2 regions of the Paenibacillus sp. PSB04 genome follow, and region 1 is predicted to be linked to the other one. Evidence: predicted binding sites of a transcription regulator. Region 1 holds the regulator's gene; the other holds the start of a gene.
What was found. The regulator LexA, encoded in region 1, represses DNA repair genes until DNA is damaged. The targets are predictions, from matches to a motif close to CGAACATATGTTCG.
Positions count from the first base shown of each region.

Region 2: a site for LexA is predicted at 2,143-2,156, ahead of K2F33_RS27900 (YolD-like family protein). Genes of this name have one in related genera too.

Region 1 is NZ_CP081301.1:4,225,677-4,232,823, reverse strand. It holds gene K2F33_RS19655 (HAD family hydrolase) at 1-282, opposite strand, end outside; gene K2F33_RS19650 (hypothetical protein) at 322-837, opposite strand; gene K2F33_RS19645 (DUF896 domain-containing protein) at 1,075-1,257, opposite strand; gene K2F33_RS19640 (LysM peptidoglycan-binding domain-containing protein) at 1,359-1,739, opposite strand; gene lexA (transcriptional repressor LexA) at 1,979-2,605, shown strand; gene K2F33_RS19630 (response regulator transcription factor) at 2,701-3,891, opposite strand; gene K2F33_RS19625 (sensor histidine kinase) at 3,866-5,695, opposite strand; gene K2F33_RS19620 (carbohydrate ABC transporter permease) at 5,763-6,641, opposite strand; gene K2F33_RS19615 (carbohydrate ABC transporter permease) at 6,657-7,147, opposite strand, start outside.
Region 2 is NZ_CP081301.1:6,078,880-6,086,026, forward strand. It holds gene K2F33_RS27885 (sensor histidine kinase) at 1-507, opposite strand, end outside; gene K2F33_RS27890 (polysaccharide deacetylase family protein) at 680-1,417, shown strand; gene K2F33_RS27895 (HD domain-containing protein) at 1,425-2,093, opposite strand; gene K2F33_RS27900 (YolD-like family protein) at 2,198-2,461, shown strand; gene K2F33_RS27905 (YfiT family bacillithiol transferase) at 2,584-3,111, shown strand; gene K2F33_RS27910 (YhgE/Pip domain-containing protein) at 3,194-5,347, shown strand; gene K2F33_RS27915 (Gfo/Idh/MocA family protein) at 5,431-6,537, opposite strand; gene K2F33_RS27920 (ThuA domain-containing protein) at 6,552-7,147, opposite strand, start outside.

The DNA of each region.
Region 1 (7,147 bases):
AGCGAGCTCCTCAAGTCTGCGAAATTCAGGTTGTTCGCCTGCGCTGAAGTTGGCCCACAGTCCTTCAAACGGGTTAATTCCAATCATTTGGGTAAAGGCAAACGTGTCATAGGATTGATATAACGCCCTTGCCTCATTGCGGACCGCTTCCTCCAGCTCCTTGGCGTCAATGCCCTTCGCCATGGCGGCCGTCTCGCATACCGCTTCAAAGGATTCCTTCACGCTGCGCTCATCCCACAACAGCGTATCGTCCAAATCGAAAAAAACAGCTTGTACCGGCATCCTCTTCCATCCTCTCCATCTGCTATCTCTTATATTTGTTTATTTTTCCAAAGGGATATTATGGGTCTGCGCAAAACGCTCCAGACGTTCCCCTATGGCATCGGTATCGTAGCGGTTGATCAGGCGCGTGAACACCCAGTTGCCGCCTTTGCCCTTCGGCTCAATCACGACAGAGCCTTTGGCCAGCTTGATCTTGGCGATATTGTCTGCGGTCAGTCGCCGATCCCGGTTGAACTTGATCGTCGATACGGCGTTTTTCTCCACGCGCAGGAAAGGCCTGCGCAAAAAGATCATCAAGCCCAGGAACACGTACATGGCCATAATGATCCAGGTCATGCCGCTGTTTCCCGCCGTACCCTCCTGTCCGAGCATTCCGAGCAGGAAGTAAACCGCGGCCAGAGCGACCATCGTAATCGGAAGCACATAGTTTCTTCCTTTATAAATGTCAGCCGATGGACCTCCCGTGCTATAGATGGATGGCTTTCCCTCTTTCTTTCTCTGCTTGTTCAGCTGCGCTGAGTTTTTTCTTACCTGTCTTTCCCATGAACGGGCCATTCACGAACCTCCTCAAAATGCTTTCGGCTATATAGTTATTTACTTCCTCATATATAACGGCCCAATACTGCTTACAGCAATTATTCCTGTAGTTTCACATTCTATATAATAGAAAGCAAATGAAGGAAAACTTGGTGCGCTTACATAGAAGCATTCTGTTCTCGGTAGTGAGCCATACAAAACCTTGAGTCAGTCTATACCATAATCGAATGTATGAGTCTAAACCAGCAGCGGGTGTTATTTCTTCTCTTCATCCACCCATTCAATCGAGTCCAGCTGCTGTCTGAAATTTCTGCGGACATTCTGAAGGTATCTCTCACGAAGCTTGGCCCGTTCTTCGATTTCCTCTTCGGTTAAACCGGATTCCTTTTGCTTGCGCGCAAGCTCATTAATTCTCTCTACAACGCTGTCGATATCCATACAATTACTCCTCCAATATTCAAGTCATACCTAACTTTGCCATGATAAAAAGAGCTTGTCAAGGTTCACACCTTTCCAAGCTCTTGATCATTTATCTTCTATTAATATTGTGGGAGTGCCAATACTTCTCCGGCTTGAATTTCGCTGCTGGTTAAATCGTTATACTTCTTCACCGCCATAATGTATGCGCGGATATCCATGTCTTCCGGCTTATGGGCAGAAGCGATTCCCCACAGCGTATCGCCTTGCTGAACGATGACATTTTTCTCTAACCGAACATCATCCGAGGTTCCCGCGAATACGCGAACGACACCTGTGCATCCCACCAAAATAATCAGGGCCGCCAGGATCAGTTTGATCAAGGCAGGGCCAGGCACGAAGGACTGGAGTTTCTTCAACCAAGGAGATGCTATAGCTTCATTGATGGATGGGTTAACGGATGGGTTATTATAAATACTTTGGTATGTAGTGTGTTTCAGCATAAATATTACGCCTCCAAACGTTTGTTCTTGTTTCATGAGAACAATATAACACGAACATTTGTTTTGTTCAATACTTTTTTCGAACAATTGTTCCTATGTTTTTAGAGGCGGGCTTCCTTCATTCAGAAGCCGCGAAAATCCCGCTCCATCAAAGCAAAATCATTTAGAACTTATGTTTGTACGAACGGCAGTTCTATGTTATAATTTTACCAAACGTTACTAAATGGGGTTGATGGGGAATGTCAAAGATATCTAGCCGGCAGCAAGCGATATTGGAATTTATCAGAAATGAAGTCCGCGCCAAGGGTTATCCTCCGTCCGTCCGAGAGATCGGTGAGGCGGTAGGGTTGGCTTCCAGCTCGACCGTACACGGCCATTTGGACCGACTGGAGAAGAAAGGCTTGATCCGCAGAGACCCTACGAAGCCTCGTGCCATCGAACTGTTGGGACAAGAAGAATCCGAGAGCAGCAATCTGTTCACGCATACGATCGCCAGAGTTCCCGTAGTAGGCAAGGTCACAGCTGGGGTGCCGATCACGGCAACGGAGAACATTGAAGATTACTTCCCTCTGCCACAGCACTATGTTGGAGATGAGAAAGTATTTATGCTTTCCGTCGTTGGGGACAGTATGATCGAGGCGGGCATTCATAACGGTGACTACGTCATCGTGAGACAGCAGCAGACAGCCGATAACGGGGACATCGTCGTTGCCATGACGGATGAGGATGAAGCAACCGTGAAGACGTTTTACAAGGAGAAGGACCATATCCGGCTTCAACCGGAGAACCCGGCTTACGAACCTTTGCGTCTGAACCATGTCACCATTCTGGGTAAAGTCGTCGGGCTGTTCCGCGATATTCACTAGCAGATGATGCTGGACAAGCAGCAATAGAGCCCTTGCTCTTCCTTACTCAGGAAGGTCAAGGGCTCTTTTCGGCGTTGGGATCAAGGCAGGATGATTCAGGTGGGACACACCTCACGGGAATCCGCCGTTTGCTCCAGACGGTACTCCGTCGGGGTTTTTCCCGTTTTTTTGCGGAACACCTGGGTAAAATGCTTGACGTCCACATATCCGACTTTGTCCGAAATGTCGGCCAGCTTCAAATGCGTTTGCAGCAGCAGCTTGCAGGCTTGTTCGATCCGCAGATTGGTGACGTATTCCTTGAAGCCGCTTCCTGTCTTCTGCTTAAACAGCTGGCTGAAATAGACCGGATTCAGGAACACGACCGAAGCTACCTTTTCCAGGGACAGATCCGTATGATAGTGTGCTTTGATGTACTGCACCGCAACCTCGATCGCTCGGTTACCGCCCGGGTTGTTGTATTCGTACTCCAGCGATGCCGATTCCTGGCGCATCCGCCGCACTTCCTCCGGCACCCGGTGAATGTCTGTGATAAGTCCCGTCGACTGAATCTGGAAAGGCACCTTGACGCATCGTTTCAAGTTAGCGCGCAGCTCATCCGTCAGACGTTTCATGCCTCCCTCTTCCCCCAGTGAGACGAGGCCGATCAGGCTCGTTTCGTCCATGCTTGTCACAAATCCGCAGCCGTGCGCTTCAATCAGCTCACCAAGCACATTTTCAATAATAAAATGCTCCAGATGCACCGGCGCGTCGCTCTCCATCTTAACCATTACCAGTTGGAATGCGGGGTAGCTCTCAATTATAGACGCGACGTCAAGGCGCCCAGTATCGAGTCCGCTCGCCCAGCGCTGAAACACAGCCTCACGCAAATACTTCAGGTTAGACTTCAGCAGCTCCGCCTCGCGCACGATTTCATTCTCCCGATCCATCTCCTGAGCAAGTCCGGAAATCATGGAGAGCAGCAGCTCTTTCCCGATCGGCTTGAGCATATAGTCCTTAGCCCCAAGCTTGACGGCTTCCTGGGCGTAGGAAAACTCGGAATAAGCCGAAATGATGACCCATTTGATATGCGGATAACTGCCTTGGCACAGCTGCATCAATTCAAGGCCCGTCATTCCCGGCATGAGGATATCGGTCAGCACCAGATCAATCCGGTGTTTGCGCAGCTGCTGAACCGCTTCCTCCGGATTCGCCGCCAGGTGAACATAATGCTGCGGATAGGCCCGGTGGATGGTGCGCTTAATTCCGTCACGGATCACATGCTCATCGTCCACGACTAAAATGTTCATCTTCCATTCCTCCTTGGTGCCGGATTGGTAAACGGATGGTTACCGTCGTTCCTTCCCCTTCTTGACTGTCCAAGTATAAACCGTACGGACTGCCGAACATCATTCGGATCCGCTCATGCACATTGCTCAAACCGATGCCACGGCGAAGCACGGGGCCGTCTCTGTCCTCCGCTTTGGGCGACGTGCGGTTGCCGCCCTCCAGCAAGCTTCTGACCTGCATCAGCGTGTCTTCGTTCATTCCCTTCCCGTTATCCCGAACGACGACATGGAGATCGTCCATGACCTGCTCCGCCGTAACGAGCAGCATGCCCTGCCGATCCAGCGGCTCCAGTCCATATTTTACAGCGTTTTCAATAATCGGCTGAATCGTCATTTTCGGCAGCGTGACGTCCATCCACTGTGGATCCACATCGATCTTCGGTGCAAGCCTATCCTTCAGCCGGTTCTCGATAATCGTCAAATAATGCCGGATCTGTTCCAATTCCTGACGCAGCGTCGTCCGGGAAGCCTCTTCCCAGTTGCTGCTGTAACGGAACATTTGCGACAGTGACAGAATGACCCTGCTGAGGCGTTCATTCCCTTTTTCATCCAGCATCCAGTAAATCATGTCCAGCGTGTTGTACAAAAAATGCGGATTCACCTGGGACTGCAGCGCCTGCAGCTGCGCGTTTTTCTCGCTGACGGTCGTGACCTTGATCGTCTCAATCAGCTCATCCATCCGGTGCACCATCCGGTTGAAGGAAGACACCAGGCTGTTGATTTCGTCAAACGAGTCGACATTAACCGAACCGCTGAAATTGCCCATCTCCACCTTTTTCATTTCCCGGATCAGCAGCTTCAGCGGGGAAGCAATGTTGCGCGATACCAGCGTGGCCAGAACCGTGGAGACGATAATCAGCACGATTAGAACGATAACGAGGTATTGGGTCGTCTGGTTCACTTCCGCCTGAATGTCGTGCTTCGGGGTAAAACCGTAGATCGTCCAGCCCGCCATGGGCGTATTGGCAGCGACCACCAGCTGGCTTGAGCTGTCATCCACCAGAATACCGTCCTCGGCACCTGGCTTCGGAATGCTGGCAAAGTCCGGCGCCTCCGTCCCTTTTTTACCGGTCGAAGCGATGATGTTGTTGTTCTGATCGATCAGGTACACGCGGCTGCCCGGGCTGATCGTCACATTGGACATCGCCTCCATGATGGACGAAGGATTCGCTTCGATGACCATGATGCCAAGCTGCTTGTGCGTGTTCAGATCGTACAGCTTCCGGCCGAACACAAAGACGTTCTCTTTCTGCTGCAGCGTGTTGATCGGCGAACCCGGCATCATCCCGAGCCAGACCATATTGCCCGACGAGGCGTTCAGCTCGTTGTACCAGGACGTCTGGGCGTAATTGTTGTCGATGACCCCGGCGAACTGGCGCTCATAGCTGTACACTTTGCCCCTGTCGGTCAGAATATGGATGCCTGTAATATCGTTCCTTGAATAGTAAGCCGCCCCGATAATATTCGTAATCGTTCGTTCGTTTTCGATGGCGACGGTCTCTTTTACATGGGTCTCTTGAAGCAGCCGGGTCAGCTCGTAGTTGCTGTTGAGCGACTTGGAGAGACTGTTGTAGCCTTGAAGCAGCGAGTTGAACAGTCCGGCGGTCTGCGAAATGTTCTTCTCGGCGATATCATTCACCTTGGTATGAATAATGGAAATGGTGCGGTAATAATACACGACGCTGATCAATATCAATATGCCGGTCATGCAGCATAGAAACAGCAGAAAAAGACGGCTGTGAATCGAACGAAAATGTCGCCCCACAGATACATTCCCCTTTCGTATCCGGTCATCCATTTGTCATTCTATCACAGAAACCGTCTTTGCCCTACTAACCTTTTACTGCACCTGCTACCATACCCTGGGTGATCTTGTCGGCGAGCAGGAAGTAGATAATGATGACCGGGAGCGCGCCCAGCACAAGAAATGCGCCGATGGCCCCGTAGTTGACCGAGTATTGGCTGACGAAGCTGTTGACGCCGAACGGCAGTGTTTTCAGCTTTTCCGATGAGATAAACGTCGCAGCCAAAATATATTCGTTCCAGATGTTGATGAATGTCAGGATACACACCGTCATTACCGGCGGAACCGAAATCGGCAGGATGATGCTCGAGAATATGCGTCCGATCCCCGCTCCGTCCACCACCGCGGATTCTTCGATTTCATGCGGAATGGTTTTCATGAACCCGCTAAGAATAAAGATGGCGATCGGCATGGAAAATGCCACATACGGCAAAATGATCGACAGATGCGTATTCAGAATATGCATGTTTTTGAAAATGATCATGAGCGGCAGCAGCGTCGCCTGCATCGGGATCATCATTCCGATCAAGAATACGACCATGACCGCCCCGCCAAAGCGCCACCGGAAACGGCTGATCGCATAGGCGCACAGGGAGCTGAGAATAATGACCGCAATCATCGTCACGGATGTGACAAAGATGCTGTTCAACAAATAGCGGAAATAGTTGCCCTCCAGCGCAGCGCTGTAATTGGCCCACTGCGGCGAATGCGGAAGGGCAAAGAAGCTGCCCGACAAAATTTCTTCATTGGATTTCAAGGAATACAGGAGCAGCCACAACAGTGGATACACCTGGGTTACAAACAGAATGCCAAGCACCAGAAACACGATGGCCTTCGTAACGGAAAACCGTTTGCGTCTGGTTACGGCCACCTGCTTCTTCAAAGCGACGGCTGTGCTTGTGTTCATTGGCGGTTTCCTCCTTTACGAGTATCGTTTCTCCAGTTTGTTGAAAATGAAGTTGATGCAGAATGTGGCGGCCAGACAGAGCACCACCAGGAATGCGGCGATCGAGCTGCCGTAACCGTATTTCATGGACGTGAACGACATATTGTACATGTGCGTGGAAATGACGTCCGTAGCATGCGCCGGTCCGCCGCCCGTCATGACCATGATCATGTCGAAAGCCTGAAGCGAGCCGATGAAGGCCAGCACGATGGAAATTTTGAAAATCGGGACAATCAGCGGAAACGTAATGTGCCAATCCGCTTTAAAGCCTTCGGCACCGTCGATACGGGCCGCTTCGTACACATCGTCCGGGACATTCGAGATGCCTGTAAATTGAATGAGGGTGTGGTAACCCAGGTACTGCCACAGGGCGACGAAATACAGCGAATACATGGCGACCGAAGGATCGGTGAGCCAGGCTTTACCCCAGGAATGCAGTCCCACTGCATCCAGGATTTGATTCAGCA
Region 2 (7,147 bases), 1.9 Mb from region 1:
CTGGATCAGCGTTTCCTTGGCTGTATGTTCGATCCTTGAACGCATCGAAGCCTGATATTCCCGCTCCTCCGGCGATTCCGGATAGCGAAGATTGGCGATCGCCTGCCGCACGTACCGGTTCACCTCATGAACCGATTTGCGCAGCTCCTGGAAGTCCGCCGATTCCCGGGCTCCCCGGCCGCGCGACTCCGCCCGGTCCATCTTGACCGACAGCAGAAACAGGGACTGCGCGATGCCGTCATGCAGTTCCCTGGCAAGAAGATCCCGTTCTTCCAGGGCTGCTTTTTCCGCCCGCTCCCGGTTCAGCTCCTCCTGCACCTGTTCCAGCCTCCGGAACAGCATGCTGAGCAGGGTCATGCTGATAAAGAACAGAAACACCGGCGTAAGAAAATTACCCACCTTCATCGATATATAAGGCATCAGAAACGCATGCCTCGCATATTCCCATATCCCTACGGCCAATGTAGGAATAATCAATATCATCCATTTGATTTGTTTATAGGACATGCCTTGATCCGCACCTTCCCCGGGCACTCCCGGCATATTCAGACTTGTCTCTATTGTATCACGGCCTGCCCGGCGTATGTTAGAACGGTTCGTGTCACATACTACGAAGCGAACTTGTCTTTGTTTGGACGTCTGAATGGAAGCATCGACAACGAACAACCGGGAGGACCTTATGCGCACAAGGCTTTATGCAACGCTATCCATGCTGCTTTTGACGATTTCGGTGACGGCTGCTCCGGCAGCGGGGGCTTCTCCCGTAAACCAAGGCAGAGAGTACTATGAACAAAGGGGAGACGTCATCTGGGAGATTCCGAACCGGGAAAAGATTATAGCACTGACCTTCGATGACGGACCGGATCCTGAGGATACGCCGCAGATTCTCGACCTGCTGAAGCAGTATCACGCAAAGGCAACGTTTTTTGTCGTCGGCAAGCAGGTTCAGGAGCACCCGGAGCTGGCCAAGCGGCAGGTGGCCGAAGGCCATGAGCTTGCCAACCACACCTTCGACCATATGTATTTTAACCGCCGGAGCTCACCGGAGGTCATCGTGCGGGAGCTGCGGGAAACCCAGGAAGCCATATACCAGGTTACCGGTAAAAAAACCTACCTGTTTCGCCCACCCGGAGGATATTATAACGACCGTATGATCCAAATTTGCAAGAAGGAGGGTTATCTCGTCGTTATGTGGTCCTGGCATCAGGACACCTGGGACTGGAACCGGCCGGGCGTCGCCAAGATCGTGAACAAGGTGCTGAACAACGCGCGCAACGGCGACATCGTCCTGATGCACGACCACGTGGAGGGCAAGTCCCAAACGGTCGACGCGTTAAAACAAATCCTGCCTGAACTGCAGAAGCGCGGATATCGCTTCGTTACCGTATCGGAGCTGGTAGAGTACAACATTCCTTAAGGGGCGTTTAATCGCGCCCCTTTTTTGGCGCTTCCTCCCCGGGCCATTCACGGTGGAACTGCGCAAGAAACTGCTCCATAAATGCGTGGCGGGCAGCAGCCTCCCGCTGGGCCGCCGGCGTATTCATCAGATCTTTCAGCTTCAGCAGCTTCTCGTAAAAATGGTTCACCGTCGTCCCCTGCCGGCTGCGATACTCCTCCTGGGTCATACTGTTCCGCGGCGGCTCGGTGGGGTCATACATGAGTCTTCCCCGTGACCCGCCAAAGGCAAACGTGCGGGCAATACCAATCGCTCCGATGGCGTCCAGACGGTCTGCGTCCTGCACGACCCGCCCCTCCAAAGTCGACATGGGCCTGCCGCCTCCGCCGCCATAAGACATTGTCCCGATGATCTCCAGCACATGATCCACGAGCGCCGCATCCGCCCCATGTTCCGTGAGCCAATAGGAAATAGCTGCCATGCCCTCCTCTTTCGAAGCTACGATTTTCTCGTCGGCCAGGTCATGAAAAAGGGCCGCCAGCTCGCAGACGACCGGATCGGCCCCTTCCTGCTCAGCCAGCCTCTTCGACCACTCCGCCACCCGGTGAATATGCCACCAGTCGTGGCCGGACGGCTCAGACTTTAAATGATCCTTCACGTATTCCCTTGCTTCCATAATCATTTGGTCGGTCTCCATATGCTTTCCTCCAAACAGCTTTATTTTTCTGAACAATCGCGGTTGAATCCGAACATATATTCGCCTATAATACAATGCATAGCTCTTTTAATAAATGAGGTGAAATGATGATTAACCGAACCTGTGAACCGTCGGCGAGTTTCAATTCTACCATGAAAGAGGCTGCTTGGACACAGACCAGCCGCTTGCTGGAGGAATCCCTCCGCCGTCACCTGAAAGTAACCCTGCACCTTACCGGTGCTGGACCCGAACAAGAAATCCGGGGCTTCGTCACCGTGATTAACACCTATCTGGAAGAGATCAAGTTTAGAGCTGAAGACGAATGGCTGTGGATCAAATTCAGCGAGATCATTTCCGCGCATACATAAAGCCGGCTTGAAGGAACGTAAGGAACCCTTAGCGAAAAGGTTACAAGGGAAACCGGCTTATATCATATTGGAATGCAATGGTTTCCCGTACACATATTACTGAGCAAACGGAGGAGTTAGCTATGACCGATGATTTGAAATATCCTATCGGACTTTGCGTAACGAATAAAGAACTGAGTGGAGATGAGCGTACAGCATTAATCGGCGAAATCCGCAGCCTGCCTTCGAAACTGCGGCAAGCCGTCAGCGGATTATCCAAGAAGCAGCTGGACACGCCTTATCGGCCGGGCGGCTGGACCGTCCGTCAAGTCGTGCACCATGTCGGAGACAGCCACATGAACAGCCTGATTCGGCTTAAACTTGCTTTAACCGAGGATAATCCGGTGATAAAACCTTATGAGGAGCAATTATGGGCTGAACTTGCGGATTCCGCGTTGCCTGATCCGGAGATTTCCCTGAATCTGCTGGAGGCGCTGCATGAACGGTTTGTGCTTGTTCTGGAAAGCTTGAACAGCGACCAGTGGCTCAGAACATACAACCATCCGGCAAACGGAGAAACCAATTTGAACGAGCATCTATGCGCGTATGCTTGGCATGGCAACCACCATCTTGCGCACATCACGACCCTCAAAGAACGGATGGGCTGGTAAGGCGGGATTCAGGTTCTTCGGTATGACGCCCTTCCTCAAATGAAATACTAACCAAAATGGTATGATTGAGGCAGGTGTTCTCATGAGTAAAATCTTGTCCATCTACGGCAGAGATGTGAAAAACATTGTCACGAACTGGGCCGCGCTCGTCATCATCGCCGGTCTTGTTATGCTTCCTTCCCTGTACGCCTGGTTCAACATCAAGGCATCCTGGGATCCCTACGGCAATACCGGCGATATTGCGATTGCCGTCGCGAACAACGACAAAGGGACGACGATGAAGGGACAGTCGCTGAATCTCGGCAAGGAGGTCGTCGCCTCGCTGAAGGACAATCATAAGCTGGGCTGGAGGTTCGTCTCCGAGGCGGACGCCATGAGAGGCGTCCGGCACGGGGATTACTATGCGAGCATCATCATCCCGGACAATTTTTCGGCCTCGATTGCCACGGTGCTGTCGGACAACCCGACCCACGCCGAAATTTTGTATTATGTGAACGAAAAGATCAATGCGGTATCCCCGAAGATTACATCTTCCGGAGCCAGCGGCATCATCCAGGAAGTCAGCAAAAATTTCGTCAAAACCGCCAACGGCACGATTTTTAAAATTTTCAACGAGCTTGGCATCGAGCTGCAAAATCAGCTGCCGACCATTGAGAAGGTCCGTTCGCTGGTGTTTGAGCTAGAGAAAAATTTCCCGGAAATCAACCGAGCCGTAAACACGGCGGCGCAGGACATCCATACGACCAACGAGCTGGTATCAAAAGCTCAAGGGGCGCTGCCCATGGTGACCGACCTGGCCAAGAACGGGCAGCAGTTGGCGGCGGGTCTGGACGATTTTATGGGCAAGGCTTCCACGGCTGCCAAGGATATCGCGCCGAACGTAAAGCAGGATCTGCTGCTTCTGCAGCAGACTTCCATGGCTACGGAGCAGCTGACCGCGCTGCTGAAGGATCCCGACGTCGATCCGAAGACTGCGCTTGATGCGCTGGACCGGATATCCTCCAGGTTAACTACCGGCCTGGAAGTGCAGGAAGCGCTGATCAGCTGGTTCGACCGGCTGAACCAGACCGCAGGCGGCCGACTGGATTTCGTCAGCTCCAAGCTGAAGCAGGTCCGGGACAAAATGCAGTCTCAGCTGACGCTTGTCAATCAAATCCGCAGCGGGGTAAAGAAAGGCGAGAAACCGGCCATGGATCTGGTGAATAAGCTGAACACAATCTCCGGCGAAGTATCCGATCTATTAGGGGACATCCTCGGGCGGTATGACAGCGAAATTCAGCCGGCGATCGAAAGCGGGCTGCAGAAGGCGGTCAAGTCCGCCGCCGAAGCGAAGAAGATGATGGATTCTGCCGTTCAGAGCCTGCCGGACGTCAAGAAGGTGCTGTCCGACGCTTCCAAGGGATTGGCGATCGGCACGCAGGGCATTTCCGTCATCCAGAAGGAGCTTCCGGGCGTGGAAGCCAAAGTCAAGGAACTGGCGGACCGGATGCGCAAATTCGAATCGGAGGGCAACCTGCAGGAAGTCATCGACCTGCTGAAAAACAACTTCCAGCAGGAAGGACAGTTCTTCGCCGAGCCTGTCGTGCTGAAGGAGAATCAGCTGTTTCCGATACCGAATTACGGATCCGCCATGTCGCCCTTCTTCTCAACGCTGGCCCTCTGGGTCGGAGCGACGCTGCTCGTATCCCTGGTGACGACGGAAGTGCATTCGCCTGCAGCCGGAACGGATTATAACAGCATCCAGATTTATTTCGGGCGGTTTCTGACCTTCCTGACGCTGGCGCTGCTGCAATCGGTCCTTGTCACGGCAGGCGATATCTTCCTCTTGGGAACCTATGTGGTGGACAAAGGCTGGTTCATCTTATTCGGATTGGTCAACAGCGCTGTCTTTATGCTGATCGTCTACACCCTCGTTTCCGTGTTCGGCAATGTCGGCAAGGCGCTTGCCATCGTTCTGCTGGTGCTGCAGCTTGCCGGATCGGGCGGAACCTTTCCTATTCAGACGACACCGCCGTTCTTCCGGGCGATCCATCCGTTCCTTCCGTTCACCTACGGCATCAGCATGATGCGCGAAGCGGTGGGAGGCATGATCTGGAGCGTCGTCCGCAGCGATCTGCTCATCATGTGCGTGTATGTCGTGATCACGCTCGTGATCGGTCTTGCGCTGAAAGGGATCATCAATCAGCTTGCCGCTGGCCTCGTCAAGAAAGCGAAGGAAAGCAAACTGATTCATTGAACACGGTATAAAGGTATAAACCAAACAAGCCTCCCCAGCAGTCAAGCTGCTGACGGGAGGCTTTATGATTCATGCCTATTCCATTATTGATCCAATGTATAAGGTGCAAGGCCGGTAGGCATCGGTGCAGGAGGCGTGCAGGTGCTTTGCATCTCGTAATGCTTTTTCTCATCCGAAGCATCATGGAACGCCCACATGGCTTCCAGCACATGGTACGCCAGCTCACCGGAAGCCCGGTGAGGACGACCGCTCTGCAGCGCGTACGCCATGTCGGCTGCGGCGATACCTCGGGTATTCTCCGCGTAGCCGAACAGCAGGGGCTGTTCCTCCCACTCGGCTTCGCCGGCAATCCGGTACTGCACCTTGCCGCCGAAGTTGTTCGGATCAGGTACACGCAGCGTTCCTTTCGTACCGTAAATTTCGATGTTCGGCAGATTGCTGCCGCCGAATACGTCAAAGCTGGTAATGATCGTTCCAATCGCACCTTCGGCGAACTGGATCAGCCCGGCGACGTGGGTAGGGATTTCCACCGGTATTTTTTGACCGTATTTTTTGGAACTGGTGATCGTTCTTTCTTCCAGCGCCTTGCCGGTCATACCCGTGATGGTCTTGATCGGACCGAGCAGCTGCACGAGTGCGGTCAGGTAGTACGGCCCCATGTCGAACATCGGTCCTCCGCCGGCCTGATAATAAAATTCGGGATCCGGATGCCAGGTCTCGTGACCTCCGCCGAGCATAAATGCCGTGGCAGCGACCGGACGTCCGATCAGCCCATCCTGGATCACTTTGAGGCAGGTCTGAATTCCGGCGCCGTAGAACGTTTCGGGCGCGCAGCCCACGCGCAGGCCTTTTTCCTTGGCGAGCTGGAGCACCTTCTGCCCATCTTCACGGGTGACCGCCAGCGGTTTTTCGACGTATACATGCTTGCCAGCCTCTAGAGCCTGCAGGCAGACCGACGCGTGCGCAGCAGGGATCGTCAGGTTGATCACGATTTGAATTTCGGGATCCGCGAGCAGCTCTTCTGGGGAATACACTCTGGGTATGCCGAATTCGGCTGCTTTTTCTGCGGCACGCTCCTTATCGATGTCAGCGCAAGCTACCAAATCCAGCACATCGAATTTTTGGCAGTTTTCCATATAAATGCTGCTGATTTTCCCGCAGCCGATAATGCCTACTTTGATCTGCTCCAAGAATAACCCTCCCCTTAATATTGGCTGTCTGCCATGCCGTTATATGCTGTCTCCGGCTTCCAGTCGGAGCCGGCTTCTTTGCCTTCGGCGGCCCATACGAAGCCGCGTCTCATCATTTCCTTCACCTGCGGCATGTCGACGATATCCGCATGGTGCCCGAGCGAATTGTAGAAGACGCGTCCACCGCCCCAGTATTTCGTCCAGACTACAGGCATGTCAACCGGTTTGTTGGCCGAATGCGGGCCATGAACGACCGGAAAGCGGGTTGTGGCGTGAACTTCCACCGCCGGATCCACATGCAGGTAATACTGCTCGCTCGCGACCTCGAAGTCCGCGATCCCCTGCAGCAGGGAGCCTTCCTCTTCGTCTGTCACGTTAACCATGTATCGAACCCCGTCATTCCCCGGGTGGGCGACCCACTGTCCGCCAGTCATGAACTGCCAATCGACCTGCGTCCGGAAGGAGTCGCACATGCCGCCGTGGCAGCCGGCAAGGCCCACACCGCTCTGCACGGCCTCCGACACGTTGCTCACCAGCTCATTCCGGATTTCTCCCATCGTCCAGCAAGGGACGATCAGATCAAGACCGAGGAGCTTCTCCTTGTCGGCAA